DNA from 2 places in the Salinivibrio sp. IB868 genome. Region 2 is predicted to be linked to the other one. Evidence: riboswitches for the same ligand, from Rfam matches in the RefSeq annotation. Region 2 holds a riboswitch; the other holds the start of a gene.
The links. Region 2 has a riboswitch for lysine ahead of BZG20_RS12455 (Na+/H+ antiporter NhaC family protein). Riboswitches for the same ligand answer to the same signal wherever they lie in the genome.

Region 1 (16,318 bases), on a different contig from region 2:
GCCATTGTCCTGACCAACCGCGAGCAACAAATCCTGCGCCATCTTGTCACGGGCGCCTCTAACCAAGACATTGCCCGTGCATTGGACGTCAGTGAGCATACCGTTAAGTCGCACCTTTATAACGTGTTTAAGAAAATCAATGTTAAAAACCGAGTACAAGCCGTGTTTTGGGCGAAAAACAACTTGTCCCTAATTGGCTCGACGGGGCTTGAAGCCTATCCTGGCGCCGACGACGATCACCGCTAGTTGGGTCAAGCTCACCCATCAAGGTAGGATGTCACGTTACTCAGTTAAAAAGGAATCACAGGATGGGATTTGATGTCTTTAACGGGGATGCCGATGGGCTTACCGCACTGGTGCAATGGCGCTTAGCGCACCCACAAGCCACCACGTTAATTACTGGGGTTAAACGCGATATTGCTCTGTTAAAGCAAGTGCCCACAGGCCCCGAGCAGGTCACAGTACTCGATGTTTCGATGGCGAAGAACCAAGACGCACTCGCGAGATTACTCGCGGCTGGCACGCGCGTGTTCTATGCTGATCACCATCAAAGTGGTCCCATCCCAGATTCGCCTTTGTTAGACGCACATATTCATACCAGTGCTAATACCTGTACCGCGCTTATTATCGATAAACTTCTCGGTGGGCAGTATCGAGAATGGGCGTTAGTTGGCGCGTATGGCGATAACCTGGATCGCACTGCAAATGCCCTTGCTCAACAGTCGGGTATTGACGAGCAAACGCGCGCGCGGCTGGCACAGCTCGGCCACTATCTCAACTACAACAGCTATGGCGCGAGCTTGGATGACCTCACTATGCCCCCCGCGGTGTTATATCGTCACCTGTGTGGCTTTTCGACCCCCGATGCTTTTATGCGCGCTTATCCGGACATCGTGATGGCACTGGCTGACGCGTATCAAAGTGACCGGGCGCATGCGCAAACCCTAACCCCGGCGCTGGGCGATGAAAACGCACAGGTGTATCAGCTTCCCGATGCCGCTTGGGCACGCCGAATAAGTGGCATGTTTGGCAACCAATTAGCCAACCGCCATCCTGATAGAGCCCATGCCGTGCTCACGCCGATGCCAGGAGGAGAATGGATGGTCAGTATTCGTGCCCCGTTAAATCGTCCTACTGGGGCGGCGCAGTTGGCCGAGCAATTCACAACAGGCGGTGGCCGCGCCGCGGCGGCGGGAATTAATGCCCTCCCGCCGGCGTCCTTATCGACCTTTACCGATGCATTTATGGCGTATTTTTCCGCCCATGCGGACTAAGCAACGCGGGGACGGTCACGCTATCTAGCCGCGTTGGCGCGCAGTACTTGCTTAGCCGCACTGAACCCAGCAAACTATTGACCCAGATAACATTGTTAGCAGCCGCTTGCTAACAACCCGCTTAGGGGTGTCGACCGCGTCATAAACCGCTCGCCACCCAACAAAAACGAAAGGATCTGAGATGATAAAAAAATGTCTGTTCCCAGCGGCTGGCTATGGCACCCGCTTTTTACCGGCAACCAAGTCAATGCCGAAAGAAATGATGCCAGTGGTCAACAAGCCTTTGATTGAATACGGCGTGGATGAAGCCTTGGAAGCGGGTATCAACGGCATGTGTATTGTCACCGGTCGTGGCAAGCATGCCATCATGGATCATTTTGATAAAAACTATGAGCTTGAGCATCAAATCAGTGGCACCAACAAAGAAGTGTTACTCGATGACATTCGCAATACCATAGAGAAAGCGTCATTCACCTACATTCGCCAACACGAAATGCGTGGACTCGGACATGCGATTTTAACCGGTCGCGATCTGGTCGGCGACGAAGCGTTTGCTGTCGTGCTCGCCGATGATCTTTGCATCCATCCTGACAATGGCGTTCTCAAGCAAATGGTCGCTCTATATAACCAGTTCCGTTGCTCGATTGTCGCGGTGGAAGAAGTCCCGGAAGATGAGACCCATAAATATGGTGTCATTGCCGGTCAAGAGATCAAAGATGACCTTTTCCGCGTAGACAACATGGTGGAAAAACCCGATCCCGGCGATGCGCCAAGCAATCTTGCTATTATTGGCCGGTATATTTTAACGCCAGATATCTTTGATCTGTTAGAAACGACCCCGCCAGGTAAAAACGGCGAAGTCCAGATCACCGATGCGCTGCTCAAACAAGCACAGTCAGGGTGTGTACTGGCGTATAAATTTAAAGGCGAGCGCTTTGACTGTGGCAGCGTAGAAGGCTTTATTGAAGCCACCAATCACTGCTACAAGCACCACTACCTTGGCGGAAGCAACAAAGACGAAGCGACGGTCAAAAACCGTCGATAACGTTAACCGCGTCGGATCGCGCGTTTTTCCCCTTCGAGTAAAGGCTGTGTAAATATACAGCCTTTTTATTTGGTCATGGTCATGTCTGTGCCATACTAGGCGACCAACCAGTGAGCTGACTGAGTAGTAGGATAATAATGGACAATATCGACGTCAGAGGCGCGCGCACGCATAACCTCAAAAACATCAACCTCACCATTCCTCGTGATAAACTGATTGTGATCACCGGCCTATCTGGCTCGGGAAAATCATCGCTGGCCTTCGACACCCTATACGCCGAAGGCCAGCGCCGTTACGTTGAATCCTTGTCAGCGTATGCGCGCCAGTTTCTCTCCTTAATGGAAAAACCCGATGTTGACCATATCGAGGGTCTGTCACCTGCGATCTCGATAGAGCAAAAGTCCACCTCGCATAACCCGCGCTCAACGGTCGGCACCATCACTGAAGTGTATGACTACTTACGCTTACTGTATGCGCGAGTGGGCGAGCCACGCTGTCCCACTCATGATGTGACCTTAGCGGCTCAGACCGTCAGTCAGATGGTCGATAAAGTGCTTGCGCTGCCGGAAGGAAGCAAGCTGATGCTGCTCGCGCCGATCATTAAAAACCGTAAAGGGGAGCATGTTAAGACTCTGGAGAACCTCGCTGCGCAAGGGTTTATCCGTGCCCGAATCAATGGCGAAGTGTGCGATCTATCCGATCCGCCGACACTCGAGCTGCAGAAAAAGCACACCATTGAGGTGGTGGTCGATCGCTTTAAAGTGCGCGATGATCAGCAACAGCGTTTGGCAGAATCTTTTGAGACCGCGCTCGAGCTAACAGGCGGCAGCGCGGTGATCAGTTGGATGGACGGTGAAGGGGAAGAGATCATTTTTTCCGCCAACTTTGCCTGCCCACACTGCGGTTACAGCATGCAAGAGCTTGAACCGCGCCTGTTCTCCTTTAATAACCCAGCCGGTGCCTGTGGTACCTGCGACGGCTTGGGGGTGCAACAGTATTTTGATCCTAAGCGCGTTCTCCAAAATCCAGCCGTCAGCCTCGCGGGTGGGGCGATCCGCGGCTGGGATCGGCGTAACTTTTATTACTTCCAAATGCTACGCTCGCTGTCTGAGCATTATGGCTTTGATTTGGAAACGCCGTGGCAGGATCTGTCGGGCACCGTTCAGGACATTCTCTTGTACGGTTCCGGCCCAAAAGAGATCGAGTTCAAATACGTCAACGATCGGGGCGATATTCGCGTACGTAAGCATCCCTTCGAAGGGATCCTCAATAACATGGAGCGTCGCTATCGCGACACCGAATCGAATGCTGTGCGCGATGAGCTTGCCAAATATATCGCCACCAAACCTTGTGCCAGCTGCGGTGGCTCACGCTTACGCCAAGAAGCTCGTCACGTGTTTATCGACGGCCACAATCTACCCGAGATTTGTGAGCTGAGCATTCAACAGGCGCTGGACTTCTTTGAACAACTGACCTTGACCGGGCAACGCGCTAAGATTGCCGAAAAGGTGATGAAAGAGATCCATGACCGGCTACGGTTTTTGGTCAATGTGGGGCTTAACTACCTGAATTTATCGCGCAGTGCCGATACCCTCTCTGGCGGTGAAGCACAGCGTATTCGACTGGCCAGCCAAATTGGCGCGGGCTTGGTGGGGGTCATGTACGTACTGGATGAGCCCTCTATTGGTCTGCACCAGCGTGACAATGCCCGCTTGCTCGATACCTTGGAGCATCTGCGCGATCTGGGGAACACTGTCATGGTGGTCGAGCATGATGAAGATGCCATTCGCGCGGCCGACTACATCATTGATATTGGCCCGGGGGCCGGGGCACATGGTGGTCAAATTGTTGCCGAAGGCAGTTTAGAGGACATACTCGCCAGTGAGTCGTCACTGACAGGTCAGTATCTAAGTGGAAAGCAAGCGATCGAGGTTCCCACAAAGCGTATTGAGCGCGACCCAAACAAAATGTTGACGCTGAAAGGGGCGACGGGCAACAACCTGAAAAACGTTGATCTCCACCTACCTGTCGGACTGCTTACTTGCGTGACGGGCGTGTCAGGCTCAGGCAAGTCAACGCTTATCAATGACACCTTTTTTAAAGTGGCCCACCAGCAATTAAACGGCGCGACCACCGCCGATCCCGCGCCTTACGAGTCGATTGATGGGTTGGGACATTTCGACAAGGTGATCGATATTGATCAAAGCCCTATTGGCCGTACCCCACGCTCAAACCCAGCCACTTATACGGGGATCTTTACCCCGATCCGTGAGCTGTTTGCCGGTACCCAAGAGGCACGGGCACGCGGATATAAAGTGGGCCGTTTTAGCTTTAACGTGCGCGGCGGTCGCTGCGAAGCGTGCCAAGGTGATGGCGTGATCAAAGTGGAAATGCATTTCTTGCCCGATGTGTATGTACCTTGTGATGTGTGTAAAGGTAAACGTTATAACCGGGAAACATTGGAAGTACGCTATAAAGGCAAAACCATCGATGAAGTCCTTGAGATGACCGTCGAGGACGCGCGTGAGTTTTTCGACGCCGTGCCCGCTATCAAGCGTAAACTGCAAACATTGATGGATGTCGGCCTGAGCTATATTCGCCTTGGCCAAGCGGCCACCACCTTATCGGGGGGTGAAGCACAGCGGGTCAAGTTAGCACGAGAGCTGTCTAAGCGTGACACGGGTAAAACGCTTTACATCCTCGATGAACCAACCACAGGACTTCATTTCCATGATATTCAGCAACTGCTTAATGTCCTGCACCGCTTGCGCGAACAGGGCAACACTATCGTGGTGATTGAGCATAATCTGGATGTGATAAAGACCGCGGACTGGATCATCGACTTAGGGCCAGAGGGCGGTAATGGCGGCGGTGAAATCATCGCGCAAGGTACACCGGAAGCGATCGTGGATGTGGTGGGTAGCCACACCGCTCACTTCCTCAAACCTATGTTGGAGCGATAATGACCTCAGCGCTGCCGCAGAGTCGCGTGATACGAAAGCCGCTAACAACCCCATTTCTACTAACGTTAGCGGCCTTGTGGTTGATCTGCTTACCACTGTACTCGGTGTCTCTCCCGCTGGTTGGCATACGTCACCCTGCAGCGGCGCTTTCCTTGTTAACGCTCGCGTTCACCTTGGGGTTTGCCTGCTTAGAAGTCGTGCGTCAGCATACTTGGCGGGCAAGCCGACTGACCTGGATGCTTGGTTTGGCAACGGGCCTGGCGATTATTCCTTATTACTACCCACACGCTGAGGCACTCAATAGCGGCTATGCCATGGCCGCCTTGATACTTAGCCTCGGTTTCTTCTCCAGCCTTCAACAGTTTGTTTTTAACCATTCGCAGCGGCAAAAGCTACTCGGGGTATTTTTACTCGCCTCTTGGCTAGCGGTACTGTCGGTGTTGGGCAATCAATCACCACCGGGCATGGCGCCTTTTATGTTTAACAACTGGGTGCCTCACTTGCCCCCTGCGGTCACGCACACACTGCTACTTACAGGTCTCACCTTAGCGGCGTATATTCTCGCCAGAGAGCCGAGTGGCCGCTACCGCCATCCCATCAGCCAAAGCTTATTGGCCGTCACCCCTTTGGTTTTTATTCCAGTGTTAGCGATGCAAGGCCAGCCCCTGCTGCTGCTCTTTGCCTTGTGTGCCATCGTGTTACAGCAAGCCTATTTGAGTCGCTTTGCCTCCAGGCGCCAGCACAAAGCTTGGCTTGTGGCAGTCTGTCTCGGCGCGATCCTGGCGATATTTGCCCTCAGTGGTCAAGATAGTTGGCAATGGCTGAGCGACGGCGAGCGACGTGCGTTGGGTTTAGCGTGGCAACAATGGCAGACAACGCCCTTTTTCGGCGTGGGCATGGGGAATGGTAAGCAGGCCTTGCTGTTGCTTTCTGCTTCACAACCCGGCCACCTTGGTCCAGTGAACCTGCCCAGTGCACTGCTGTTTTGGCTGTTGGAAGGAGGCTTATTGATTGGATTGGGCTATGTGTTGGTGATCATGGCGCTCGGCGTCAGGATCCTTCGTGCTCCCTCAGGGACACGGCGGATCTTGATTGCTTTAGTGCTACCTCCGCTCACTGGACTGATGATCTATCCGGTAAGCGGCACCCAGTGGTTCAATGGGGTATTGTTACTCCTTTGGCTATACTGGCTTGATAACCTCACCAGCAAATATCGCCGCTACCCGGTACTCACTCATGGTTACAGCCAACGTGTGGCCAGTCGCACCGTGATCACTGCCCTCGTCATCACGACACTCGTGTGCCTGTCATCCGTATATTTGGCCAATCGTTATTTGCGCGACTCTTTACTCAGCTCGCAACGTTTTGCCTTATACCAGCAACATCCATGGTGGCAGCAAAAGCTGGCCCACGCACAACAAAGCCGTCACTTTCAGGCTAATTTAGCAACTCTGTCTGACACTGAGCGCCAGCAACACCTTAACCAATTATTGCGCCAAGTCGCACAACGACCACGCTTTGCTGGCTATCAGCATGCCTATCAAGTGGCCCTACAAATCGGTGACCGTCAGCGGGCTCGCGATATCCAGCAAGAAGCGCGTTACTTGTATCCAAACGCGGCGAAGGTATGGACAATCCGCCATACCCTACCGGATCATTCAACGCCCTAGCGCAATGCCTCTTCAAGGGCTTTAAGGCACAGGGCAATGTTCTCATCCCTTGCGCCGTAGCCCATTAAGCCGATTCGCCAGGCTTTACCCGCCAAATCACCGAGGCCAGCGCCAATTTCCAAGTTATAGGTGTGAAGTAAATGCTGGCGCACGGCGGCATCATCCACGCCCTCAGGAATATAAACGGCGTTAAGCTGGGGCAAACGATAAGGTTCATCGACCACAAAGCCAATCCCTAAATTGTCCAATCCCGCTTTCAAACGCTGATGCATGGTATCGTGGCGTTGCCACGCGTTCTCAATCCCTTCGTGATACAGTTTGAGCAGGGCTTCATGTAGGGCATATAAACTATTCACGGGTGCCGTATGGTGGTAGCTACGTTTGCCGTCGCCGCTCCAATACCCCAGCACCAAACTTTGATCGAGAAACCAGCTTTGCACCTTGTGAGTCCGCGCCTGCATTTTTTCTACTGCACGGGGCGAGAATGTCACTGGCGACAAGCCCGGTACACACGACAAACATTTTTGACTGCCTGAATAGACTGCATCTAATTGCCACTCGTCCACCTTCAACGGCACGCCACCGAGTGAGGTCACCGCATCGACAATAGTGAGGCAGCCGTGTTCACGTGCCAAGGTGGCAAGGGCCTGTGCATCAGAGCAAGCGCCTGTGGACGTCTCCGCGTGGACAAATGCGACAATGCTAGCCTCCGGGTGCGCCTTCAAGGCCGCTTCAACCTTTTCAGGATTAACCGGATCGCCCCAGGCATCATCAACCATGACCGCATGTGCGCCACAACGCTCCACGTTTTCTCGCATCCGGTCGCCAAACACGCCATTGCGACAGACGATCAATGTGTCGCCAGGCTCCACCAAATTGACAAAACAGGCTTCCATCCCCGCACTCCCGGGTGCAGAGACCGCAATGGTAAACGGATTGTCGGTTTGAAAAGCGTACTGCAGTAGCTGCTTGACCTCATCCATCATGCCAATGAATAAGGGGTCAAGATGCCCCAATGTCGGCTTGCTCAATGATTGCAGCACCGACGGGTAAATGTCAGAGGGCCCTGGCCCCATCAATGTGCGAGCGACGGGTTGAAAAGACTGAATATCGGAAATTGCACGAGCCATCACGAATCCTTGTTGTTGGTACCGAGGCTCACCGTTATAGCATATTTTTTCGCCATCCCCCTAGCCTCTGGCACATGAACTGTGTGATCGCTAGCGGCGATTTATGTTTCTTTTCAGTGCCGATAGGGCGCAATGGCCTCCTTTTCCTCAGTCAAAGCGGGGGCTGGGCAGTGCTCCCCCATCAAGAGCAAAAACACGGTTGACACCCTGCGACCACACCCGTAATGTTAAAACTGTTCATGCGGTCACCAACCCATGACTGAACATGCAGAAGAGGTGCATTTCTCAGGCAGTTATCAGGCGGAGCCCCACTCCTAAGCGTGATAACCAGGGGAGACAATGCCGAGGTGGCGTAAGATCGGGGTCGATACGCTGCCGGCCTTGAAGGCTGAATCCTTCAGGCTGTCACTTGTCATCCATATGGACAGACAGGTGGAGCGCTTCTGGCAGAATGCCTGCCGTTTGCTCTTCCTACCTTGTCGCGGTATTTATCGCGGTCACGATGTGACTTCTGATGTTCCCCACTGACTTTTGAATATGTTGAATCAATGAGCACGAGCTCAAAAGGGGAAAAGGACGTGAACCCGTTACCATCAATTTCAGTCGCTAAGTTTGGCGGCACCAGTGTCGGGACGCTAGCGGCGATGCAGCAAAGCGCCGCGGTTATCGAGCAAAACCCGCAAACCCGTTTAATCGTGATCAGTGCGTGCGCCGGAGTGACCAATCATTTAGTCGCGCTCGCAAAAGGGATCAGCGACCCTGACGTGCGCCAAGCCAAGTTGGACGCCATTAATGCCATTCACCAAGCAATATTGCAGCAACTTCCTGATTGCCAAAACACGCAAGCAGCCGTCGAACACTGGCATCTCGCCATTGCCGAGTATGCCGAAAAAGCGGCCATCATTCCTGACACAGCGCTAACGGATGCGTTAGTTGCCTGCGGCGAGCTGATCTCAACCCATATTTTCACCCATTTGCTCAACAGCCGAGGTATAACCGCTTTGAGAGTAGATGCGCGTGAATTGCTGCGCACCGACAGCCAGTTTGGCTGTGCCCAGCCTGACCCACAACAGACGCGAACACAGTGCCACGACCAATTGCTTCCGCATTTAGCCACACATCGAGTGGTCACCCAAGGGTTTATCGGCGCGGATGCCCACGGACAAACCACCACCTTAGGCCGTGGTGGTAGCGACTACAGTGCAGCACTGTTCGCCGAAGCCGTGGACGCAGAGAGTTTGGCCATTTGGACCGATGTGCCCGGGATTTATACCACCGACCCGCGGATTGCCGAACAAGCGCGCCCAATCAGTGAGATTAGTTTTAGCGAAGCCTCAGAAATGGCCACGTTTGGTGCCAAAATCCTGCACCCGTCCACCTTGCTGCCTGCAGTGCGCCAACATATACCAGTGTTTGTCGGGGCCGCGAGAGCGCCTGAGCAAGGCGGCACCTGGATCCGCGAGCACGCGCACTCGGCACCGCTGTTTCGTGCCGTCGCCTTACGACGAAACCAAACCATGGTGACACTAACCAGCTTAAACATGTTCCATGCATATGGTTTTTTGGCCAAAGTATTTGAGGTTTTGGCACGATTTGAAATCTCGGTGGACTTGATCACCACCTCGGAGGTCAGTGTCGCTTTAACCCTTGATCAAACCAACACTCAGGGCGACGCGCCGCAGCTGCCACAAGCGGCTATCGCCGAGCTGACCCAGTTATGTCATGTCGAGATCTGCGAGAACCTGGCGGTGGTAGCGCTGATTGGCAATGATATGAATCATACTGCTGGCGCGACAGCACCAGTGTTCAGTGCCTTAGCACAACATAAACTACGCATGATTTGCTACGGTGCCAGCAACCACAATGTATGTGTTGTGGTTGAAGATGACGATGCCACCCAGGTGGTGCAGCGGTTACACGCGGACTTATTTGAATAATAAAAAAGCCAGCACAGCCAATATGCTGGCTTCTTTCGTTAGCCGTTTAAGTTCGGCCCGAGCCATTTCTCCGCTTCTTCGCTGCTCCACCCTTTGCGTGCTGCGTAGCTGTCTCGCTGATCGTTTTGGATCTTCGCCACCGCAAAGTAACGTGACTCAGGGTGGGAAAAATACCAACCTGAGACCGACGCCCCCGGCCACATGGCATAGCTTTCGGTAAGTGTCATCCCCGTATGTGCTTCTACCGACAGCAATTGCCAAATTTTGCCTTTCTCACTGTGTTCAGGACAGGCGGCATAACCCGGCGCTGGCCGGATCCCTTGGTATTGCTCGCGGATCAGCGCATCGTTATCGAGCGTCTCATCGGGCGCATAGCCCCACAAGGTAATCCGAATTTGCTGATGGAGGTACTCTGCAAAGGCTTCTGCAAGTCTATCGGCGACCGCCTGGATCATGATCGCGTTATAATCATCCCCTTTCGCTTTGTATTCTTCCGCCAAGGCATATTCGCCAATACCACCTGTCACCGCAAATGCGCCAATCCAATCCGGCTGGCCACTGCTTTTTGGCGCAATAAAGTCCGACAAGCAATAGTTGGCACCACGAGGCTTTTTCGTTTGCTGACGCAAGTGGTTCAGTACGGTGAGCGTCGCTTGGCGAGACCCATCATCATAGACTTCAATATCATCCTCAACGCTGTTGGCAGGAAAAAGGCCACACACTCCCTTCGCGGCGACCAAGCCTTCTGCCTCGAAACGATCGAGCCAAGCATTGGCGTCTTGATACAAACGGCGCGCTTCCTCACCCACTAGTTCGTGATCCAAAATCGCCGGGAATTTGCCACTGAGTGACCACGTCATAAAGAAGGGTGTCCAGTCGATATACTGACGTAAGGTCGCTATCGAGACATCATCGTAAACATGCACGCCCGGCTTCAACGGCTGCGGAGGAGCATAGTTTGCCCAGTCCGTTTGCCACTTATTGTCCCGCGCCTGCTCAAGGGTGACGGGAGCGGTTCGAGGCGTTTTGCGTTGATGTTGCTCACGCACCGCCGCATAGTCTTTGGCTAAACGGGCCACAAAATCCGGCCGCTGAGTCTGTGACAGCAACGATGAGCACACCCCCACGGCACGTGACGCGTTGGGCACATAGACCACGGGCGCATGGTAATGCTGTTCAATCTTCACCGCGGTATGGGCTTTGGACGTGGTCGCGCCGCCAATAAGCAAAGGAATATCAAACCCTTGGCGCTCCATCTCTTTCGCCACGTTCACCATTTCATCTAACGATGGGGTAATCAGGCCTGATAAACCAATAATATCGACGTTTTCCTCACGCGCCACCGACAGGATTTTATCGGTCGGCACCATCACGCCGAGATCAATAATCTCGAAGTTATTACATTGCAGCACCACGCCAACAATGTTTTTGCCAATGTCATGCACATCCCCTTTGACCGTGGCGAGCAAGATCTTGCCATTGGTCTGTCCTTGCTGCTTTTCAGCATTGATGTAAGGCTCAAGGTAAGCCACCGCCTGCTTCATCACCCGTGCCGACTTCACCACTTGTGGTAGGAACATCTTGCCTTCACCAAACAAGTCCCCGACCACGTTCATGCCTGCCATCAGTGGGCCTTCAATCACTTCTAGAGGTTTACTTGCCGCGGCGCGAGCCAGCTCGGTGTCTTCAACAATAAACTCTGTAATGCCTTTGACCAGTGCATGTTCCAACCGCTTTTCCACCGGCCAACTGCGCCACTCTGCAGTTTCCGCGACCTCGTTCTCCCCACTATCGCGATAGCTGTCGGCGATCTCCAATAAACGCTCCGTGGCGCCATCATCTTTGTTGAGCACCACATCTTCTACTGCCAAGCGCAGCGATTCAGGCAAATCATCATAGATGGCTAACTGGCCCGCATTGACGATCCCCATGTCCATGCCATTTTTGATGCAGTGATACAAAAACACCGCATGAATAGCCTCACGGACGGGGTTGTTGCCTCGAAACGAAAACGACACATTGGAGACGCCGCCCGAGATCATGGCATGCGGCAGGGTTTGTTTAATGTCAGCCACGGCGTTGATGAAATCGACTGCGTAGTTATTGTGCTCATCAATGCCGGTAGCAACCGCAAAAATGTTGGGATCGAAGATAATATCTTCCGGCGGAAAACCGACTTGCTCGACCAGAAGATGATAAGCGCGCGTACAGATTTCCACTTTCCGCGCTTGAGTATCGGCTTGACCTTGTTCGTCAAACGCCATCACGATCACCGCCGCGCCATAGCGACGGACTAAACGTGCTTGGTGAAGAAAAGCCTCTTCTCCTTCTTTGAGCGAAATAGAATTGACGATGCCTTTCCCTTGAATGCACTTGAGGCCAGCTTCAATCACTTCCCATTTAGAGGAGTCAATCATCACTGGCACACGGGCAATATCCGGCTCGGCCGCGCATAAATTGAGGAATCGCACCATAGCCTTTTCGGCATCCAACATGCCTTCATCCATATTGATATCGATGATTTGGGCGCCGTTTTCCACTTGCTGCAATGCCACTTCCAGCGCCTCGTCGTATTGCTCTTCAACGATTAAACGTTTAAAGCGTGCTGAGCCAGTTACATTGGTGCGCTCACCCACGTTAACGAACAAGCTATCGGCATTAATGGTCAGGGGCTCGAGCCCAGATAAGCGACAGGCCACAGGGTGGTCAGGCAGAGAGCGTGGCGAATGTTTTTTCACCGCGTCGCTAATCGCTTGAATATGTTCAGGCGTGGTGCCACAACAACCACCGACCAAATTGATAAAGCCTGACGCCGCCCACTCATCAATGTGTGTCGCCATCTCTTCGGGAGAAAGGTCATACTCACCAAACGCGTTGGGCAACCCCGCATTAGGGTGGACGGAGACAAAGCCCTCACAAATGTCGCTCAGCTCTTTGACATACTGGCGCAATTCAGCCGGCCCCAGTGCGCAGTTTAAGCCAAACGACAGTGGCTCAACATGGCGCAGCGAGTGATAAAAGGCGGCGGTCGTTTGTCCGGATAAGGTGCGTCCAGACGCATCAGTGATGGTGCCGGAGATCATAATGGGTAAGCGAAACCCACGGGCATCAAAGACCTTTTCAACCGCAAACGCACAGGCTTTGGCATTCAAGGTATCAAAAATGGTCTCCAACATGATGATATCAACCCCACCCTCAATGAGCGCTTCGGTGGACTCGGCATACACGTCGACTAACTGATCAAAGCTGACATTGCGAAACCCAGGGTCATTCACATCTGGTGAGATTGAGCACGTTCGGTTGGTCGGCCCCAACACACCCGCGACAAAACGGGGTTTATCCGGCGTTTTCGCCGTCCACGCATCAGCGACCTCACGCGCAAGCCGGGCTGCCGCGACGTTGATTTCCGCACTCAGCGCCTGCATGTCGTAATCGGCCATCGCAATTTGGGTGGCGTTAAAGGTGTTAGTTTCAATAATGTCCGCGCCCGCGGCCAGGTAATCACTGTGTAGCGAAGCGATCTTATCAGGCTGAGTCAGCACCAAAAGATCATTGTTGCCTTTCACATCACAGTGCCAATCTTTAAAACGTTGGCCACGATAATCGGCCTCATTGAGCCCTAACCCCTGAATCATGGTGCCCATGCCACCATCGATCACTAGAATACGGTCGCGCAGTTGCTGTGTCAGTCGGTCCATACTATTACGCTTATCATCTTCCTCGTTGCAGTCATTTCATCCTACCACAGCGAAAATGGAAATCTAGACGTCTATAAATAACAATTTATTTTGATCTATTTCAATTCAGCTGTTCGTTTTGACAACGATTTCTATTAATATTTTGACACATTTTTTCATTCCCTCGTTGTACTAGGAAGCGGCATGTCAACTTACGCAATCCTCAGCTTTATGGCTGCTGCAGCCATCTTTATCGCTTTTATTAATAGTAAAATCAGTCGAGTACAAACCACCATCGCCATTACCGCTAGCTCGCTCCTACTGTCTTTGTTGATAGTGGTCGCTGGTCAATACCAAGCCATTCCACTCAAAACCATGGCCGAGCAAATACTGACAGATATCCACTTTGATACCTTTTTGCTCAAAGGCGTCCTCGGCTTTTTGCTCTTCGCGGGGGGAATTGGTGTCAAGCTTCCCTCTTTCTCCGACCAAAAGTGGGAGATCACGACCCTGGTGATCGGCGGGCTATTGGTCTCTGTGTTTTTAATCGGCACCGGTATCTGGGGCGTGTTTCAGCTGATCGGTATTCCTTTCGATTATCTCTACTGCCTGCTATTTGGCGCGCTGATCTCGCCGACCGATCCCATTGCTGTTCTCGCCATTGTGAAAAAACTGCAAGCACCGATGCGGATCACGACACAAATAGAGGGAGAGTCGCTATTTAATGATGGCGTGGGTATCGTGATCTTTGTGACTCTTTTTACCCTGGCCTTTGGCGACAACAACCCGACGGTGGGCGGTACCATTGCCTTGTTTTTACAAGAAGCCGTTGGCGGGATTTTATATGGCCTGGTGCTTGGCTATCTTTTCCATCGCTTGATTTGTGCCACCAACGATCACTCGATGGAATTGCTATTAACGCTGGCTATCCCCAGCGCTGGCTATGTCCTGGCCGATATGCTGCATGTCTCTGGCCCGCTGGCAATGGTGGTTGCCGGGATTATGATTGGCAACTGGACCCGCTTTATTGGCTTTTCCAAAGAAAGTGAAGATCACCTCGACCACTTCTGGGAACTGGTCGATGAATTTCTTAACAGCCTACTCTTTCTCCTAATCGGGGTTAGCTTGCTGCAAATCAGTTTCCATAAAGAAGACTGGATCATTATGGCGGCGGTGGTGCCTATTGTGCTTCTCGCCCGGTTTATCAGCGTGAAAGTGTGTTACCTCGGCTTTAAGCGCTTTCGAACCTATAACCCTTGGGCAGTACGTATATTAAGCTGGGGAGGCTTACGCGGAGGGCTTGCGTTGGCCATGGCAATGGCCGTGCCCGCTGGCATCATGGTGGTGCCGGAAAAAAATATCGATGTTCGCGAGCTGATCCTCATCATGACCTATGCGGTGGTGGTGTTCTCCATTTTGGTGCAAGGCTCAACCATGACAGGCATGGTTGATAAAGCAAACGCAGCACAAGACGAAATGGATAAACATCAAAGCTAACCGAGTCCCTAACCCAAAAGCGCCCGCGGGCGCTTTTTTATTCATCAAGGGTAAAGTTAGACGCGGAAAAGGCATCCAAGTCAAAGGGCGTTTGCTGGTAAACACAATAGTTTAGCCAGTTGGCAAACAGTAAATGCCCATGGCTGCGCCAACTCACATACGGTGGCTGCGAAGGATCGTCATCTGGGTAATAGTTAAGGGGGACCGCGGGCTCCATGCCTTCTTCTAAATCCCGATGGTATTCATGATGCAGGGTATGAGAATCATACTCAGGATGACCGGTGACAAACACATTGCGCTTATCTTTCGTCGCCGCCAGATAGGTACCCGCTTCATTGGACGTGGCTAAAATATCGAGGTCGGTATGTTCGGCCAGATAACTCGGAGAAAAATCCGCATAGCGTGAGTGGGGCGCTAAGAAGCTATCATCAAAGCCGCGTAATAGCGGGTGTTTGCATAACTCAGCATTAATGTGGTGACGGTAAACCCCTGACAACTTCTCTTTGCGGGTTTTCTTGGGTAAATCATACAGCAACTTTAACCCTGCTTGCGCGGCCCAACAAATATATAAGGTTGAGGTAACGTGCTTATGCGCCCAATTCATCACATCTTGAAGGTGCTCCCAATATATCACGTCCTCAAACTGCACCAGTCCTAACGGTGCCCCCGTCACGATCAGACCATCAAAGTTGCGCGTTCGTACGGTCTCAAATTGACGATAGAAGGTATCAAGATGCTCGGTTGGCGTATTTTTGCTTGGTCGATTATCTATCCGCAGTAACTCCACATCCACTTGCAAGGGACTGTTAGAAAGCAGACGCATAAATTGCGTTTCGGTCTCGATTTTTTTCGGCATCAGGTTAAGTAGCAGCACCTTCAGCGGGCGAATGTTTTGACTCACCGCACGGGTTTCTGTCATCACGAAAATATTTTCGCGCCGCAGGATATTGGTCGCGGGAAGTTGATCCGGGATTTTAATCGGCATCACTGCCTCCTAGGGATGTTTAGACGTCCAGATATCTAATAACATAACGCAGCCACTGACCGAGCTCAAGCAATAATCAATCATTGCACAAGTGTTGTTTAAGCATAGGAAAAGACAGGATCAATGAGGAGAGGCAAAAA
Region 2 (16,318 bases):
TTGCCGCATTATTGGGACCGGTGATTGAACGTAACCAAGGGCGTTGCTTTTTCCTGTGTACGTCACATCAAATGGTACGAGAGCTGTCAGCCTTGTTTCGTGAGCAGCTGTCATTGCCCGTCCTCATGCAAGGAGAGATGCCCAAGCAGCGCTTATTGGCGGAGTATTTGTCGTTGGGCAATGCGTTGCTGGTGGCGACGGGCGCCTTTTGGGAAGGCATTGATGTGCGTGGACAAGCGCTCAGTTGTGTGATCATCGATAAACTCCCGTTTGCTTCCCCCGATGATCCTTTATTAAAAGCACGAATAGAAGATTGTAAACTGCAAGGGGGCGATCCCTTTGCTCAGGTACAGATCCCCGAAGCGGTGATCACCCTAAAGCAAGGGGTGGGGCGTCTCATTCGGGATCAACAAGATTTTGGTGCACTGGTTATTTGTGACAACCGATTGGTGACCCGCGCATACGGCGCAACCTTTTTGCGCAGCTTGCCGGCGATCCCTCGCACGCGGGATTTACACCACATTGACGATTTTTTGTCGGGCAGTGACACCGACAGCAACACGATGCAATCGCATTTATTAGATCAACCGATAGAGGGTTAAATGACGCTACGAATATTGGCCGTAGATACGGCGACCGAAAACTGCTCTGTCGCACTGTGCTGTGATGATCAGATTATCACACGCAGCGAAATTGCACCGCGTGAGCATACCAACAAGATCCTACCCATGGTCGACGAGGTATTGGCAGAAGCGGGCCTAACATTGACGCAATTGGATGCACTCGCGTTTGGCCGCGGGCCGGGGAGTTTCACAGGCGTCCGTATTGGCATCGGAATTGCACAAGGTCTAGCGTTTGGTGCAGATCTCCCAATGATTGGCGTTTCAACATTGGCAGCGATGGCAGCACAAAGCGGTCGCTTACATAATGCGACGCGCGTATTGACGGCGATTGATGCGCGTATGGGTGAACTCTATGTTGGCCAATATCTGCGGACTGACGCTGGCGTATGGCAGTGTGTCGGTGAAGAGAGGGTCGTCGCCCCGGACGCATTCACCCCTGAGTGCACCGAGGGGGTGTGGACATTGGCAGGAACCGGATGGGCAGCCTATCCTGATCTGGCAACACGCTTAGCATTGCAGACAGCGCCGTCAGAGGTGTTATACCCCCAAGCACAAGATATGCTGGAGATTGCTAAGCAGGCGTATCGTGCGGGAGACACAGTCGCTGCGGAGCTTGCTAGCCCCACGTATCTGCGGGATAAAGTCACTTGGAAAAAGTTACCCGGGCGCGAATAACCACCATGAGGCCGGCAGCATAGGACGTGAATATGGTATCGATTAACGGTGTATCCTCCCCACAGACAAACCGGCCTAACCATCCCCAGCGTGCGGGCAAAAAGCCGCAAACGACGCGCAAACAAACGCCCAAGACGACGCAAGTGGCTAAGGCGGTTCGCCAGCGTGTCGACCCCGCCGCGATTGCGCAAGCAGAACAGGCGAAACAAGCGTACGTGCAATATGATTTGCCGGATGGCCGCGGCCGTCAAGCGATGGCTTCCTACTTCGCGGTGTTAAATCAAGCCAGGCGAGAGGAACTGATCAACTTAGTAGGCGTCGATATCTATGTGTGATGTGGCGCGAAAGGAGCCTGATATGAAGTCTTACCTGTTAGTTTTATGCGGCATGTTACTACTGAGTGGCTGTACAAGTTTGCCTGAGTCCCTAAAAGGCCGGATGGACCAGCCCGTGACCGAATACCCGGTGGTCGCGAAAATGACAGAGGCAAACCAAGGGGAAGAGGTGCGCCTTGGTGGCTTGATCGTTGGGGTGAATAACCGTGAACAGGACTCTGTGGTTGAAATAGTGGCGGTGCCAACGTCGACAGCGGGTCGGCCCGATATCGATGCCTCGTCGCTTGGGCGCTTCAAAGCGATTTTTACTGGCTTTATTGAACCGGCTGATTATGCCAAAGGCCGGCCGATAACGGTGTTGGGCGAGTTTCAGGGCCGTCAAGCGGGAAAAGTGGGGGATTATTCCTATGATTACCCCGTGCTTAGGGTAACAGGGCACCAGCTTTGGGATATTGAACAGCATGTGGTTGATGATGACAGACCTTATTGCTACGGCTTGTACTGCTCCCGAGTGCGCATTGGCGTCGGCACGGGACGGGTGCAAAGCGTGATTAGCTTACCTTATTAGCCCTTGTATGTGATTGTGATGATGACACCGCCATTGACGGAGGCTCTCGAGGCATTATTGGCGTCTGATCCGGCAGCACTCGGGTTATCGTCTGGCTTAACGCCGACCTCGATTCGACTTAATGATGTGACAGTGGCCGCGGCAAGACGCCCAGCAAACGGCTTAGCGCCAACATTGGTTTTTTTACATGGCTGGCAAGACAACCTGGCGAGTTTTGATTCGCTGATCCCCATGCTGCCTCAAGACTACGGGTTACTTATGTTTGATTGGCCCGGGCACGGTTTGTCTGAGCACAAAACCGGGGATTATCACTACCCGTTTTTTGATTATCTAGACAGCTTGCATCAAGTGCTTCACCAAACACTTTGTTCGCAACCTGAGAAAAAGGGACCCGTCATATTGGTGGGGCACTCATTGGGAGGGTTAGTGGCTAGCTGTTACGCGGCCAGTTTTCCTGAGTCGATCGCGGGGGTTGTCTCGATAGAAGCGTTGGGGCCCATTGTTGAACCTGAACATAAAATCACCGAACGCATCGCGAAAAGTCTCAATCAGCGCTTAAATTCAGCGCAAAAACCCCCACGTCTCTTTGATTCTGCGATTAAGGCGCTACAATTGCGCGCATCCATTAATAAAGTCGCCTGTCAGTCACTGATGCCACTGGTAGCACGCGGGATCGAGACATGCGGTCATGGTGTACGTTGGCGTCATGATCCTAAGCTTCGTGGTGAGCCACTGTATCGAATGGCGCCCGGCCATGGAGAGTCGATTATTCGAGCGATTGAATGCCCTGTGCTGGCGATTCGCGCGACAGATGGGTATCCTGCGCTGCGCTCTGCCGATGCCGCGCAACGAGCCACGTGGTTTAAGCAATTGACACTCATTGAGATCCCCGGGACACACCATTGTCACCTTCAGCAACCGCAACAAACTGTGTCGTTAATAACGGATTTTGTGACCAAAATTCAAACGCGCACTTAAAATGCTCGTGTAAAAATAATGTTAACGCTATGGTGGGCAGGTTAAACACCTGTTTGAATTATGCCTCGCGTCGATCGAAGCAGGCAATATAGCCTGCAAGTTAACACATAGGAGAAAGCCAGTGGAAAAGGTATGGCTTAATCGTTACCCGTCGGATGTGCCGGCGGAAATAGATCCAGATGCCCATCGCTCTCTGGTCGAGATGTTTGAACATTCTGTCCAGCAGTACGCGGATCAAACTGCCTTCATTAATATGGGGCAGGTCATGACATTTCGTAAACTGGAAGAGCGTAGCCGTGCGTTTGCAGCCTATCTACAAAACGAGCTGAAACTGAAAAAAGGCGATCGCGTTGCCATTATGATGCCGAACTTGCTGCAATACCCAATTGCCCTGTTTGGTATTTTACGAGCCGGTTGTGTCGCCGTGAACGTTAACCCGTTGTACACCCCTCGCGAGCTTGAGCACCAATTAACGGACGCCGGGGCAAAGGCGATTGTGATTGTGAGTAACTTTGCTCACACGTTAGAGAAAGTGGTCGACAATACGCCGGTGAAACACGTGGTATTGACCAGTTTGGGTGAACAGTTGCCACGAGCCAAAGGGACCCTGGTTAACTTTGTAGTCAAATACGTCAAAAAAATGGTGCCTAAGTATCATTTGCCGCACGCGACCTCGATGCGCCAAGCGCTGCGCCGTGGTCGACGTATGCAATATGTGAAGCCTTTTTTGAAAGGCGAGGATATTGCATTTTTACAATATACCGGTGGCACCACGGGGTTAGCGAAAGGCGCCGTACTCACGCATAGAAATATGTTAGCTAACGTCTATCAAGCCAAAGGGACGTATCAGCCGGTACTCAATGCAGGTGAGGAGTTAGTTGTCACTGCATTGCCGCTTTATCACGTATTTGCGCTCACGGTCAATTGCCTCTTGTTTATTGAAATGGGTGGACAAAATCTACTGATCACCAACCCACGCGATATTCCAGGTTTTGTTAAAGAGCTACAAAAGTATCCGTTTACGGCCATTACAGGCGTGAATACCCTGTTTAACGCGCTACTCCATAACGAAGATTTCCATGAGTTGGACTTTTCTAACCTGCGCTTGACCGTCGGTGGCGGTATGGCCGTGCAAAGGGCTGTCGCGGAAAATTGGAAAAAGCTGACTGGCAAGCATTTGCTCGAAGGATATGGGTTGACGGAGTGTTCGCCACTGGTTGCGGCCTATCCTTATGATTTACGTGACTACAACGGCTCCATTGGGTTGCCCGTGCCATCGACGGAGGTGCGCATCGTTGATGATCAGGGTGAAGATGTGGCGGACAACCAGCCGGGTGAGTTGTTAGTGCGTGGCCCGCAAGTGATGCAAGGGTATTGGAATCGTCCAGAGGCGACACGAGACAGTATCGACGAACAGGGTTGGTTAGCGACTGGCGATGTGGTGCAGTTCGATGATGATGGTTTCTTGCATATTGTCGATCGCAAAAAAGACATGATCCTCGTCTCTGGCTTTAATGTGTATCCTAATGAAGTGGAAGATGTCGTTGCGTTACATGACAAGGTGTTAGAAGTGGCCGCCATTGGCCAGCCAGATGAGAATTCTGGTGAAGTGGTTAAAATTTGTGTGGTCAAAAAAGATCCTTCGCTTACGCGAGATGATCTTGTGGCGCACTGTCGCAAACACCTCACTGGCTACAAGGTACCACGTGTCGTGGAATTTAGAGATGAACTGCCTAAAACCAATGTGGGTAAAATTCTGCGTCGAGAGTTACGCGATGAGCCGCAAGCCACTGAGCAAAAAGCGTCAGCTTAATGCGAACCGACCCAGAAAAGGGTAAACTGTCGATAACGAATCACGAAATGCCGGCCTCGCCGGCATTTTCTTTATGGGCTTTTTTGTGAACTATCAACAAATCACCACCGATCAACAGCTGGTCGATATCTGCGCACATTTCCGTGACCAAGCCGTTGTGATGCTTGATACCGAGTTTGTCCGTACGCGTACCTTTTATGCACAATTGGGGCTGGTCCAGATTTATGATGGCGAGCAACTGGTGCTGGTTGACCCGCTAGCCATTGATGATCTTTCTCCGTTATGGGCGCTGTTGACTGACACCCAGGTCACCAAGGTGTTACATGCGAGTAGCGAAGACTTAGAGGTTTTTCAGCACTACGCGGGCGTGTTGCCAACCCCCATGGTAGACACGCAAATCGTCGCCGCCTTTTTAGGTCATGGCGTCTCCGAGGGCTTCGCAAGCTTGGTAGAGCGTTATGTCGGCGTGAGCTTAGATAAAGGAGAGTCGCGCACTGATTGGTGTGCACGTCCCTTAACGGACAAGCAGAAACAGTATGCGGCCGCTGATGTGTATTACTTGCTACCGCTTTATCAAGCGCTGACTCAAGCGCTATCCGACACACCGTGGTATGACGCAATGGTAGAAGAGTGTGGCCTGTTGTGCCGCAAAAAGCAGTGGGTAAAGCCGGATGAAGCAGCTTATCTCGATATTAAATATGCGTGGCAGCTTAAACCTCAACAGTTAGCGGTATTGCAAGCCCTTGCCAAGTGGCGAGCTAAGGAAGCGCGCCGCCGGAATATGGCACTCAACTTTATCGTTAAAGAGCAAAACCTCTGGAAAATGGCGCGTTATGGTATTCGTACGGTTGAGCAAATGAACGAGCATGGGTTCGACAAATTTGAAGTGCGTTATCACGCGCAAACCTTGATCACGTTGGCCACGCAAGCGGATAAAACCCCGTTAGCCAAATGCCCGCCGGCCATCACACGCTTAGTCGATGAGCCTGGGTATAAGTCGGTGATTAAAGCGATTAAGGAGCAGGTGCAAGCCCAGGCAGATAAATCAGGCTTAGCGCCTGAGTTTATTGGTTCTAAAAAGCAGCTTAATCAATTGATTACCTGGGTATGGCGAGAGGAGCGTCAAGAAGACAAACGTCCTGACTTAGCCTCGGGGTGGCGCTTTCGGTTAGTGGGTGAGACATTGCTGACGATGATCCCTAACGCCCCAGGGGCATAGTGATCATCTCACGCATAAACAAAAGCGGTGGCCTTGAGCCACCGCTTTGTGTATTAGCCCGTTGTGATTGAGATCTAGCTCTCTTTTCCCTCTTCGGGCAAGGTGACATTCAGCTCCAAGACGGATAGGTCATCATCGCCTTGCTCTAGGCTGACAGACACTTGGTCCGGTGCGATATCCACGTATTTGCGGATCACGTCTAAAATATCTTGCTTGAGCTGAGGCAAATAAGTCGGCGCTGGGCTATCTGCACTGCGACGCTCGGCAACAATAATTTGTAAACGCTCTTTGGCAATATTGGCCGACTTTTTCTTAGATGGGCGGAAGAATTCAAGCAGTGCCACATTAGCCTCCAAATAAGCGTTTTAGGAAACCTTTGCGCTCTTCCTCGATAAAGCGGAAGGGACGCTCTTCACCCAGCAGACGCGCAATGGCATCTTCATAGGCTTGGCCTGCATCAGATTCTTGGTCAAGTACCACTGGCTCGCCTTTGTTTGAGGCGTGCAACACAGACTGGCTCTCCGGGATGACCCCTAACAGTGGAATACGCAAGATATCTTCAACATCCTCAACACTGAGCATTTCACCGTTGGTCACACGTGCAGGATTATAGCGAGTGAGTAATAAGTGATGTTTTACCGGATCCTCGCCGTTTTCTGCGCGGCGTGACTTGGAGTCGAGAATACCAAGAATCCGATCAGAGTCGCGTACGGATGAAACCTCTGGATTGGTGGTCACAATCGCTTCGTCAGCAAAATACAGCGCCATTAATGCACCGGCTTCAATGCCCGCGGGCGAGTCGCAAATAATGTATTCAAAGCCAAGCTCATCCATGTCTTTTAGAACCCGCTCCACGCCGTCTTTGGTTAGCGCATCTTTATCGCGTGTTTGTGAGGCTGGCAGAATAAACAAATTGTCTACGCGTTTGTCTTTAATTAATGCTTGATGCAGATTGGCTTCGCCGTTAATGACATTGACAAAGTCATAGACGACCCGACGCTCACAGCCCATCACCAAATCCAGGTTACGTAGGCCAATATCAAAATCGACCACGGCGGTTTTTTTGCCTGTCATGGCCAACCCGGTCGCCAATGCCGCACTCGATGTTGTTTTACCAACACCGCCTTTACCGGAAGTAATTACAATAATTCGTGCCATTCCTCTTCCTTATTCTCTTATAGCGTGAGGGGGTCAATGTGTAAGCTTTCTTGATTAAGCGAGACCATGGAAGGTCGCTCTAAATGTTCTGATGGAATTTTATCGCTGAGCCAATAGCTTCCTGCTACTGACAATAATTCTGACTGAAGGTTCTGACAATAAATACGCGCTTGCTTTTGTCCACTTGCGCCGGCAATAGCTCGGCCACGCAAAACGCCATAGATATGAATACTGCCATCGGCTATCACTTCCGCGCCGGCACTGACATGATTGAGGATCACCAGATCGGCGTTTTTCGCATAGATTTGCTGACCTGAACGCACGGGGGCGGTGACCACTTTGGCAGGCGGCTGAATCGGATCGGCAACTCGGGATTGCTTGCTTGACTTGAGCACGGCTAGCTGCGCATTCAGCGCAAGCTCGCGTGTATCATTATGGGTGACGCCGGTCAATCCGACGAGAATCATGCCTGTGGCCTGTAAGCACTGCTTTAAGGCACCGATATCAGGACATTGTGATAGACGGCTAATGTCAGCGACAACAGGGGCGCCTTGAAAAAAGGCCGGTGCTTGGGTGACTTTCTCTGTCAAAACATTGGCAGCGGCAGCAAAATTATCGTCAACGAGGTGGAGGACGGAAAGGGTAAAGGTTGAGCCTTTCAACTCCGGTTGTTTGAGCATGTTATTCGATCCCGGTTTTGTCATTTAAACACGAGTCAGACGCGCATTATCAGACGTTGGATAGCATGGTATATTCACAGCGCCAATGCGGCAAGCAGGGTTTGCCGTTGATGCGGCATTTCTCCCTTTAATGGTGTTTTTTTAACGTTTGAATGAGAAATGGCAGCAGAGACGCGTTTTGACACACTTTGCTGCAAAGCTTAACAAACCTTTACCCCGAGATGACAATTTATCGCCAGTAATATGGCATGCTCATGAGGACTTTTGAGATGTATTGCGCAATTTATCGTAGCAAAAAGAAAGAAGGCACCTATCTTTATCTTGCAGAGAAAGATAAATTTGATGATGTGCCTGAGGCATTAATGAATAGCTTTGGGCAACCCGAATTTGCCATGATGATCAACTTAGACAAGCGCGATAAACTGGCTGCTGTTGACATCAATAAGGTTAAACAAAGCCTGCAAAGTGATGGCTTTTTTGTGCAATTGCCCCCGCCACCTGATGCGGCATTGCAGGCCATTCGTAATAAAAACGAAAAACTGTAAAAGGAAGACTATGCGCAAAGGTATGATTTCAGCTTCTATCGCGGCGGCACTGTTGGTGAGCCCTGTGATGGCCAAGCCCGGATTCGAGCAGTATGTGACCACCTTAAAAGCCGAGGCACGAGAGGCGGGCATCAGTGATGCGTTACTTGAGCGTGCGTTTAAGGACGTTGAATACCACGAGCGTGCGGTCAGCTCCGATCGAAATCAACCTGAGCGACGCCTTACGCTGGATGAATATATTCCGCGTGCTGTGCCTGATTGGAAAGTCGCCCAAGCGAAAAAACTGTATCGTGAACATTACGACACGTTGAAAACCATCGGTGAGCAGTACCAAGTTCAGCCGCGTTTTATTGTGGCTTTATGGGGCGTAGAAAGTAATTTTGGCAAACTTCAGGGCAGTTATAATGTGATTGAAGCTTTATCAACATTAGCCTTTGATGGTCGTCGAGAGGCCTTTTTTCGTAAAGAGACCATGGCTGCACTGAAGATATTACAGCAAGGGCACATTGCGCCAGAAGCGATGAAAGGCTCTTGGGCAGGGGCAATGGGCCAATGCCAGTTTATGCCAAGCTCGTTTATTAATTACGCGGTCGATGGCAATCAAGATGGTAAGAAAGACATTTGGCAAACAGAAGCCGATGTTTTTGCGTCTGCTGCGAATTACTTAAAAAAAGCCGGGTGGGATGATACTTATACATGGGGGCGGCAAGTACAGCTACCTGCAGGAATAGATCGTACTTTGCTTGGCACCGACAGTGATAAAGCACACTCATTGAGTGCCTGGCAGACGCGTGGTGTGCGCCGTTTGAATGGTCAGGCGCTACCCGCCGTCGATATCAATGCGTGGTTGATTCAGCCTGATGATGGTAAAGGCAGGGCTTATCTTGTTTATAATAATTATCAGAGTTTATTGAAATGGAATCGCTCGCACTACTTTGCGTTAGCGGTGAGCCATTTGGCAGACAGAATTAAATTTGGTTAAGGGATAAAAAAAAGAGGCTGAGCGCCTCTTTTTTTATGCGGGAATATGGACTTAGGCTTCTTGGCCTGGGATGAGGAAATCTTCCTGCTTAGCCGCACCGCTCTCAATCGCTTCGCGAATCACTTTCGGCATACGACCTTGGCCTGTCCAGGTTTTTTGTGAGCCATCTTCGCCCGTATATTGATATTTTGCTGGACGAGTCGCGCGTTTACCCGATGCTTTGCTCTTGGAAGCACCACCTAACAATGCCACGATTTCTTCTGGGTCAATACCGTCGGCTTCTAACATAGCACGGTATTTTTCTAACTTCTCTAAGCGCTCTTTTTCTTGCGCTTCAGCTTGGCGATCGATTTCTTTGCGCTCTTCAACAACCGTTTGTAATTTTTCTAAGGCTTCGTTCAGTTGCTCAGTAGACATCTCTTTTGCAACTGCGCGTAAGCTACGCAAATTGAGTAAGGCTTTCATTGCATCAGACATTATTGGTTCCTATTTGATTTATATGTTAATTGAAAGAATGATAGCAGTATAATTGAAATATACAATATGACCTATATTAATACGCCATATTGTTCATTAATTGCAAGTTAACCGCAAATTTGACTTTAATTCTATTGTCTTTTTTGAAACAGATGTCTAAAAAAATAGAAGATAAGACGCATTTTATTGGCATCGAGTAAGGTGGGGGTTAATCGACGTTTTTTCAACCATAAATAGTTGCGATAGTAAACACGTTGTGTAGAATGCACCACGCTTAACGTAGAGGTGCGTTGTTTATAAGTCGTGCGCAAGAGGGTGATACCGATGAGAGCGCATAAAAGGAAACAACGCCGAAGCCAATCAGGTCATCACACCGATTGAGCTGGGGCTGTTACCGAATAGGGGCAGCACTGCCATAGTACTTGGAAATACACTATGGAGCGCTACTGTATGTAGGAGGCAAGCTGTTTGCCGTGTGATACCACACCTTACCGTCTTCATTTCTGCAGTAGATCTCCAACCACCTGGTTGACACTGAGATCATGAACTTAACAGATTTTTCTTCATCCGCTTTATCACTGCTTCCCCCTTTATTGGCGCTAGGCCTCGCGATTGCCACACGACGGGTTTTATTGTCGTTGGGCATGGGAATCGTACTAGGTACTGTGTTACTGACCGATTTTTCTTTCCTCTCTTCTGGACAGTACTTACTTGAGGTGATCACTGGACTATTTATTGCTGATGGAGGCTTAAATAGCTGGAATTTAAGTATTCTCGCGTTTCTTATTTTACTCGGTATGATCACTGCGCTCCTGTCTCTTTCTGGAGGCACACGCGCGTTCGCCAATTGGGCGCAAAGTCGGATCAAGAGTAAACGTGGGGCGAAACTGCTCGCCGCTTTTCTCGGCGTATTTATATTTGTCGATGATTATTTCAACAGCTTAGCGGTGGGCGCTGTTTCTCGCCCCGTGACAGATAGATTTCACGTCTCTCGAGCGAAACTGGCTTACATCCTTGACTCCACGGCAGCCCCTATGTGTGTGATCACGCCAGCATCAAGCTGGGGAGCCTATATCATTACCGTGATTGGCTCGATTTTAGTGGCGCATGGTGTGACGGATTACACGGCGCTAGGGGCATTTGTCACCATGATCCCGATGAACTTTTACGCCATTTTTGCCTTACTCTTAGTGTTTGCGGTGGTTTGGTTTCAACTGGATATTGGCCCGATGCGTCAGTTTGAATATCAGGCGAAAAAAGGCAGTCGATTGGGCGATGAAAGTGAAAACTGCGCTGATATCTGCGATGACTTAGGGATTGAAGAAAGTGATAAGGGCAGCGTGGCTGATTTGGTTGCCCCCATTATTATGCTAGTCGTGGCGACGGTGGGGGCGATGCTATATACCGGCGGGCAGGCCTTGGCCGCTGATGCACAATCCTTTTCTCTCCTCGGCGCGTTTGAAAATACCGATGTCGGTATGTCGTTACTGTGGGGTGGACTGGCGGGTTTAGCTGTGTCCTTAGTGATGACAGGTAAACAAGGTATTGCGGTATCAGATATTGCGAAAACCCTTTGGGTGGGCGCAAAGTCTATGTTTGGCGCGATCCTCATTCTGTTATTTGCTTGGTCAATTGGCCATATTATTGGTGATCTACAAACAGGCAAATATTTGTCGTCCTTAGTTGAGGGGAACTTACCGGCGCAACTCTTGCCTGTGGTGCTCTTCTTGCTGGCGGCAGTGATGGCCTTTGCAACAGGGACGTCGTGGGGGACGTTCGGTATTATGCTTCCTATCGCGGGCGATCTTGCCGCGGCGACAGACATTGCTCTGATGCTACCTATGCTCTCAGCAGTATTGGCGGGGGCGGTATTTGGCGATCATTGTTCACCAATTTCTGATACCACTATCTTGTCTTCAACAGGGGCACGATGTGGACATATTGACCACGTCGCCACCCAGCTCCCTTATGCTATTGGCGGGGCGCTTGTCTCAACCGTAGGCTTCATGGTGTTAGGCTTTACCGCGTCACTTCTTTGGTCCTTGATGGCGACCGTGTTTGCGTTCGTTGCACTATGTGCTGGGTTAATGTGGCTTAAAAAGCGACCGTGTAAATTGGTCGGTTAATTATCTAGCCTCGCCTCGGCGGGGCTTTTCTTTTTCTGCTAGTGCGGTAGCATGCCTGTTTATTTAATCCAGTTCGCCCACAACGGGCATTACGTGTAGAGACAGTTATGGCTCAGTTATACTTTTATTATTCGGCAATGAACGCGGGTAAGTCGACCACCTTGTTACAATCGGCCTTTAACTACCAAGAGCGCGGTATGCAGCCTCTACTCTTTACCGCCGCGATTGATAACCGCTATGGGGTCGGAAAAATTAGTTCGCGAATTGGCTTAGAAGCTGATGCCCACCTGTATGACAATCAGACGTCGCTATTCGAGCACGTTGCGACTATCTTGGCGCAAGAGAAAGTTGACTGTTTATTGATTGATGAGAGCCAATTTTTGACCAAACAGCAAGTCCTTGAGCTCACTGATGTGGTGGATAAGCTGCGGATCCCAGTATTGTGTTATGGATTAAGAACGGATTTTCGTGGTGAGCTGTTTGAAGGGTCGCAGTACTTGTTGGCGTGGGCTGATAAGCTCGTTGAACTGAAAACCGTATGCCATTGTGGACGTAAAGCGAGTCGAGTTATTCGCCAAGATAGCGAGGGTAATGCCATTGCGGATGGTGATCAGGTGGTGATTGGGGGCAATGAACGTTATGTTTCTGTGTGTCGCCGCCACTACAAACAGATGCTTGGGTTACTCTAGACGGCATTGAGTTCGGTCAAACACAACAAAGGCGAGCGGTAAGCTCGCCTTTTCCATTTGGCCGACCGGATTCAGCGCTATTTAGCCGCTTCTTGATCGACTGGCACAATTTCACTGGCATGGTAGCCTTTTGGTCCTTCCTGAACCTCGTAGTTGACGGTTTGTCCCGCCTTTAATGTCTTATATCCGTCCATCTGGATGGTAGAATAGTGGGCAAACACATCGCCTTCTCCTTCTACCGGACAAATAAAGCCAAATCCTTTTGCATTGTTAAACCATTTTACTGTACCAGTTTCCATGCGACACATCCTTCTTGCATCAAACTTTGCATACCTGCGATAAACGCGTTCATTCCACCTCATCAATCCCGGCAGCGTGGCACTGTTGCCATCACTGATATGATTGAATAGAAGTGACATGGTTAGTTTACCTACCACATGTTTCACTTTAGTAGATACTTTTAGGCAGTCAAGTGTGGGGTATAACTTATAACAGTAATGTAATATCGAATCGAAAAAGTGTGAGGAAGTGGCAATTATTCATTCAACAACAGACATCTTAATTGCATAGTTTTTTAGATTTTACCCTGGATGTTTTCGCTATAAACGCGTGTTATTACAGTGATAGATGCGCTATTACAGGGCTCAACTATTACTTTTTATTCTAATAACTTGCTCTTTAGCCCTTAAGTGTTTGGATTGGCATGAGCGCTACTGGCATTACGCAAGGAGTACGCCTGCTTAAAAATGATCATGGAGTGAATATTGTCGAATCGAGAGAGGCGTGTACCTATTTCTCACCTGTCGCGCTTGACGCGATCCGCCCACACGTTATTTGCTAGCCGGTCTGCCTTGTTTTTTATGCATTTTGATGCAGTGAGCGATGACACGTTCGTGTCGCGCGCAGTGAACGAAATGCGGCGTCAGACACTATGACACAATACAGTGCTTAACAATTGCTCAGGCAAACGGTGTTCGCAATGAAAAGGTTGCTGGAATACAATCTGTGGCTTAACTTTAAGTATAGGTGGACGGGAATCGTGGATGGCAGTAGTGCCCCGCCACATCATTTACCGAGACACCCTAACAATGCATTGAATGAGTTATGAGTAATTGGAACCAGTGGGGTTTGCCTGACGCAGAGGCCGAATCGTCAGAAAAAACCAAGTTGCAACCGCCATCAATGTACAAGGTGGTGCTAAATAATGATGACTATACTCCGATGGAGTTTGTTATCGATGTGCTCCAGACGTTTTTTGCCATGGATGTGGACAAAGCGACGCAAGTCATGCTGACGGTGCACTATGAAGGAAAAGCGGTCTGTGGCGTATTTACCGCCGAGGTCGCTGAAACGAAAGTGGCACAGGTAATGATGTATGCCAAAGAGCATGGCCATCCGCTACTGTGCACGATGGAGAAAGCTTAGCCGGCTCCATCACGCTTTAGCGCGGTTTTTGAGGGAGGTGCCTTTATGCTTAACAAAGAACTTGAAGCCAGTTTGAATGGCGCGTTTGCACGTGCGCGTGAAAAACGCCACGAATTCATGACGGTGGAGCACCTGCTTCTCGCGTTAATCGAAAATGCGGCCGCGCACGATGCGCTGGTCGCGTGCCGTGCAGACTTGGAGGCGCTGCGCAAAGAACTTGATGCGTTTATCGAACAAACCACACCGCTGATCCCTGCGGACGATGAGTCGCGGGAAACGCAGCCAACGCTAAGCTTCCAGCGAGTACTCCAGCGGGCTGTTTTTCATGTGCAGTCATCCGGTCGTAGCGAAGTAAGCGGTGCGAACGTGTTGGTGGCCATCTTTAGCGAACAAGAGTCCCACGCCGCTTACCTGCTTAAAAAGAACGACGTGAGTCGCCTTGACGTAGTCAACTATATCTCTCATGGCACCACGAAAGATGAAGGCGACGATCTGCCAAGCAGTGACATGGGCGCCGATGAGGCCGGTGCGGAGCCGGGTGAAGACCGGTTGGAGAACTTCGCGACTAACCTTAATCAGCTCGCGCGGGTTGGCGGTATTGATCCGTTAATCGGTCGTGATAAGGAACTTGAGCGCACCATCCAGGTACTGTGTCGCCGTCGTAAGAATAACCCCCTGTTGGTTGGCGAAGCCGGGGTCGGTAAGACGGCAATTGCAGAAGGGCTCGCATGGCGTATTGTCGAAGGGCAAGTGCCAGATGTGATCAAAGATTGCGTGATTTATTCGCTCGACATTGGGTCTCTGTTAGCCGGGACCAAATACCGTGGTGACTTTGAGAAGCGCTTTAAATCGATCTTGAAGCAACTCGAAAAAGAAGATCATGCGGTGCTCTTTATCGACGAGATCCACACTATCATTGGCGCAGGTGCTGCCAGTGGTGGCCAGGTAGATGCCGCAAACTTAATTAAACCGCTATTGAGTAGCGGAAAGTTACGCTGTATCGGCTCGACGACCTACCAAGAGTATGGCTCTATCTTCGAAAAAGAGCGGGCACTGGCGCGCCGTTTCCAGAAAATCGACGTGATTGAGCCCTCTATTGATGACACCACTAAAATCTTGATGGGGCTGAAACCCAAATACGAAGCCCACCACGAAGTGCGTTATACCAACAAGGCCATTCGTGCTGCTGTGGAGCTGTCGGCGAAATACATTAATGAGCGTCATTTGCCAGACAAAGCGATCGATGTGATCGATGAGGCGGGGGCGCGGTGTCGTATGGCGCCAGCGAGCAAACGTAAGAAGACGGTCAATGTCCCTGATGTTGAGAGTATGATTGCGAAAATGGCGCGTATTCCTGAGAAGTCGATTTCTTCGTCAGATAAAGACGTGCTGCAGTCGCTGGATGACAAGCTGAAAATGTTGGTGTTTGGCCAAGATACCGCCATCACCGCGTTGTCTGAAGCGATCAAGTTAAGCCGCGCAGGACTGGGCGATGAGAATAAACCGGTCGGCTCTTTCTTGTTTGCCGGGCCTACCGGGGTCGGTAAAACCGAGGTCACGGTACAATTGGCCCGCGCGATGGGCATTGAGCTGCAGCGCTTTGACATGTCGGAGTACATGGAACGTCACACAGTGAGCCGCTTGATTGGTGCTCCCCCAGGCTATGTGGGATACGATCAGGGCGGGTTGCTGACCGATGCGGTGATCAAGCACCCATACAGTGTAGTGCTGCTTGATGAAATTGAGAAAGCACACCCAGACGTGTTCAACCTGTTGTTACAGGTGATGGATAATGGCACTTTGACGGACAACAACGGACGCAAAGCCGATTTCCGCAATGTTATCTTGGTGATGACGACCAATGCTGGCGTGGCCGAGACGGTGCGTAAGTCGATTGGCCTGATTCAGCAAGACCACAGTCATGATGCAATGTCCGAAATTAAGAAGGTGTTCTCGCCAGAGTTCCGTAACCGTTTGGACAACATCATCTGGTTTAATCACTTGGATGAGCAAGTTATCTTGCAA

Region 1: another riboswitch for lysine. It lies ahead of lysC (lysine-sensitive aspartokinase 3); the one in region 2 lies ahead of BZG20_RS12455 (Na+/H+ antiporter NhaC family protein).

Annotation. Positions count from the first base shown of each region.
Region 1 is NZ_MUEW01000006.1:678-16,995, reverse strand. Features, by position in the region: gene BZG20_RS07915 (LuxR C-terminal-related transcriptional regulator) at 1-246, shown strand, start outside; gene BZG20_RS07910 (acetyltransferase) at 309-1,274, shown strand; gene galU (UTP--glucose-1-phosphate uridylyltransferase GalU) at 1,456-2,319, shown strand; gene uvrA (excinuclease ABC subunit UvrA) at 2,457-5,282, shown strand; gene BZG20_RS07895 (Wzy polymerase domain-containing protein) at 5,282-6,952, shown strand; gene BZG20_RS07890 (alanine--glyoxylate aminotransferase family protein) at 6,949-8,082, opposite strand; lysine riboswitch at 8,346-8,533, shown strand; gene lysC (lysine-sensitive aspartokinase 3) at 8,631-10,019, shown strand; gene metH (methionine synthase) at 10,058-13,717, opposite strand; gene BZG20_RS07875 (sodium:proton antiporter) at 13,901-15,193, shown strand; gene metA (homoserine O-succinyltransferase) at 15,231-16,178, opposite strand.
Region 2 is NZ_MUEW01000011.1:55,719-72,036, forward strand. Features, by position in the region: gene BZG20_RS12390 (ATP-dependent DNA helicase) at 1-602, shown strand, start outside; gene tsaB (tRNA (adenosine(37)-N6)-threonylcarbamoyltransferase complex dimerization subunit type 1 TsaB) at 603-1,298, shown strand; gene BZG20_RS16280 (hypothetical protein) at 1,331-1,633, shown strand; gene BZG20_RS12405 (Slp family lipoprotein) at 1,656-2,201, shown strand; gene BZG20_RS12410 (alpha/beta hydrolase) at 2,220-3,179, shown strand; gene fadD (long-chain-fatty-acid--CoA ligase FadD) at 3,301-4,992, shown strand; gene rnd (ribonuclease D) at 5,078-6,211, shown strand; gene minE (cell division topological specificity factor MinE) at 6,286-6,555, opposite strand; gene minD (septum site-determining protein MinD) at 6,557-7,369, opposite strand; gene minC (septum site-determining protein MinC) at 7,387-8,049, opposite strand; gene BZG20_RS12440 (YcgL domain-containing protein) at 8,319-8,594, shown strand; gene BZG20_RS12445 (lytic murein transglycosylase) at 8,605-9,576, shown strand; gene BZG20_RS12450 (H-NS family nucleoid-associated regulatory protein) at 9,628-10,053, opposite strand; lysine riboswitch at 10,326-10,507, shown strand; gene BZG20_RS12455 (Na+/H+ antiporter NhaC family protein) at 10,596-12,179, shown strand; gene BZG20_RS12460 (thymidine kinase) at 12,287-12,868, shown strand; gene cspD (cold shock domain-containing protein CspD) at 12,946-13,167, opposite strand; gene clpS (ATP-dependent Clp protease adapter ClpS) at 13,973-14,293, shown strand; gene clpA (ATP-dependent Clp protease ATP-binding subunit ClpA) at 14,339-16,318, shown strand, end outside.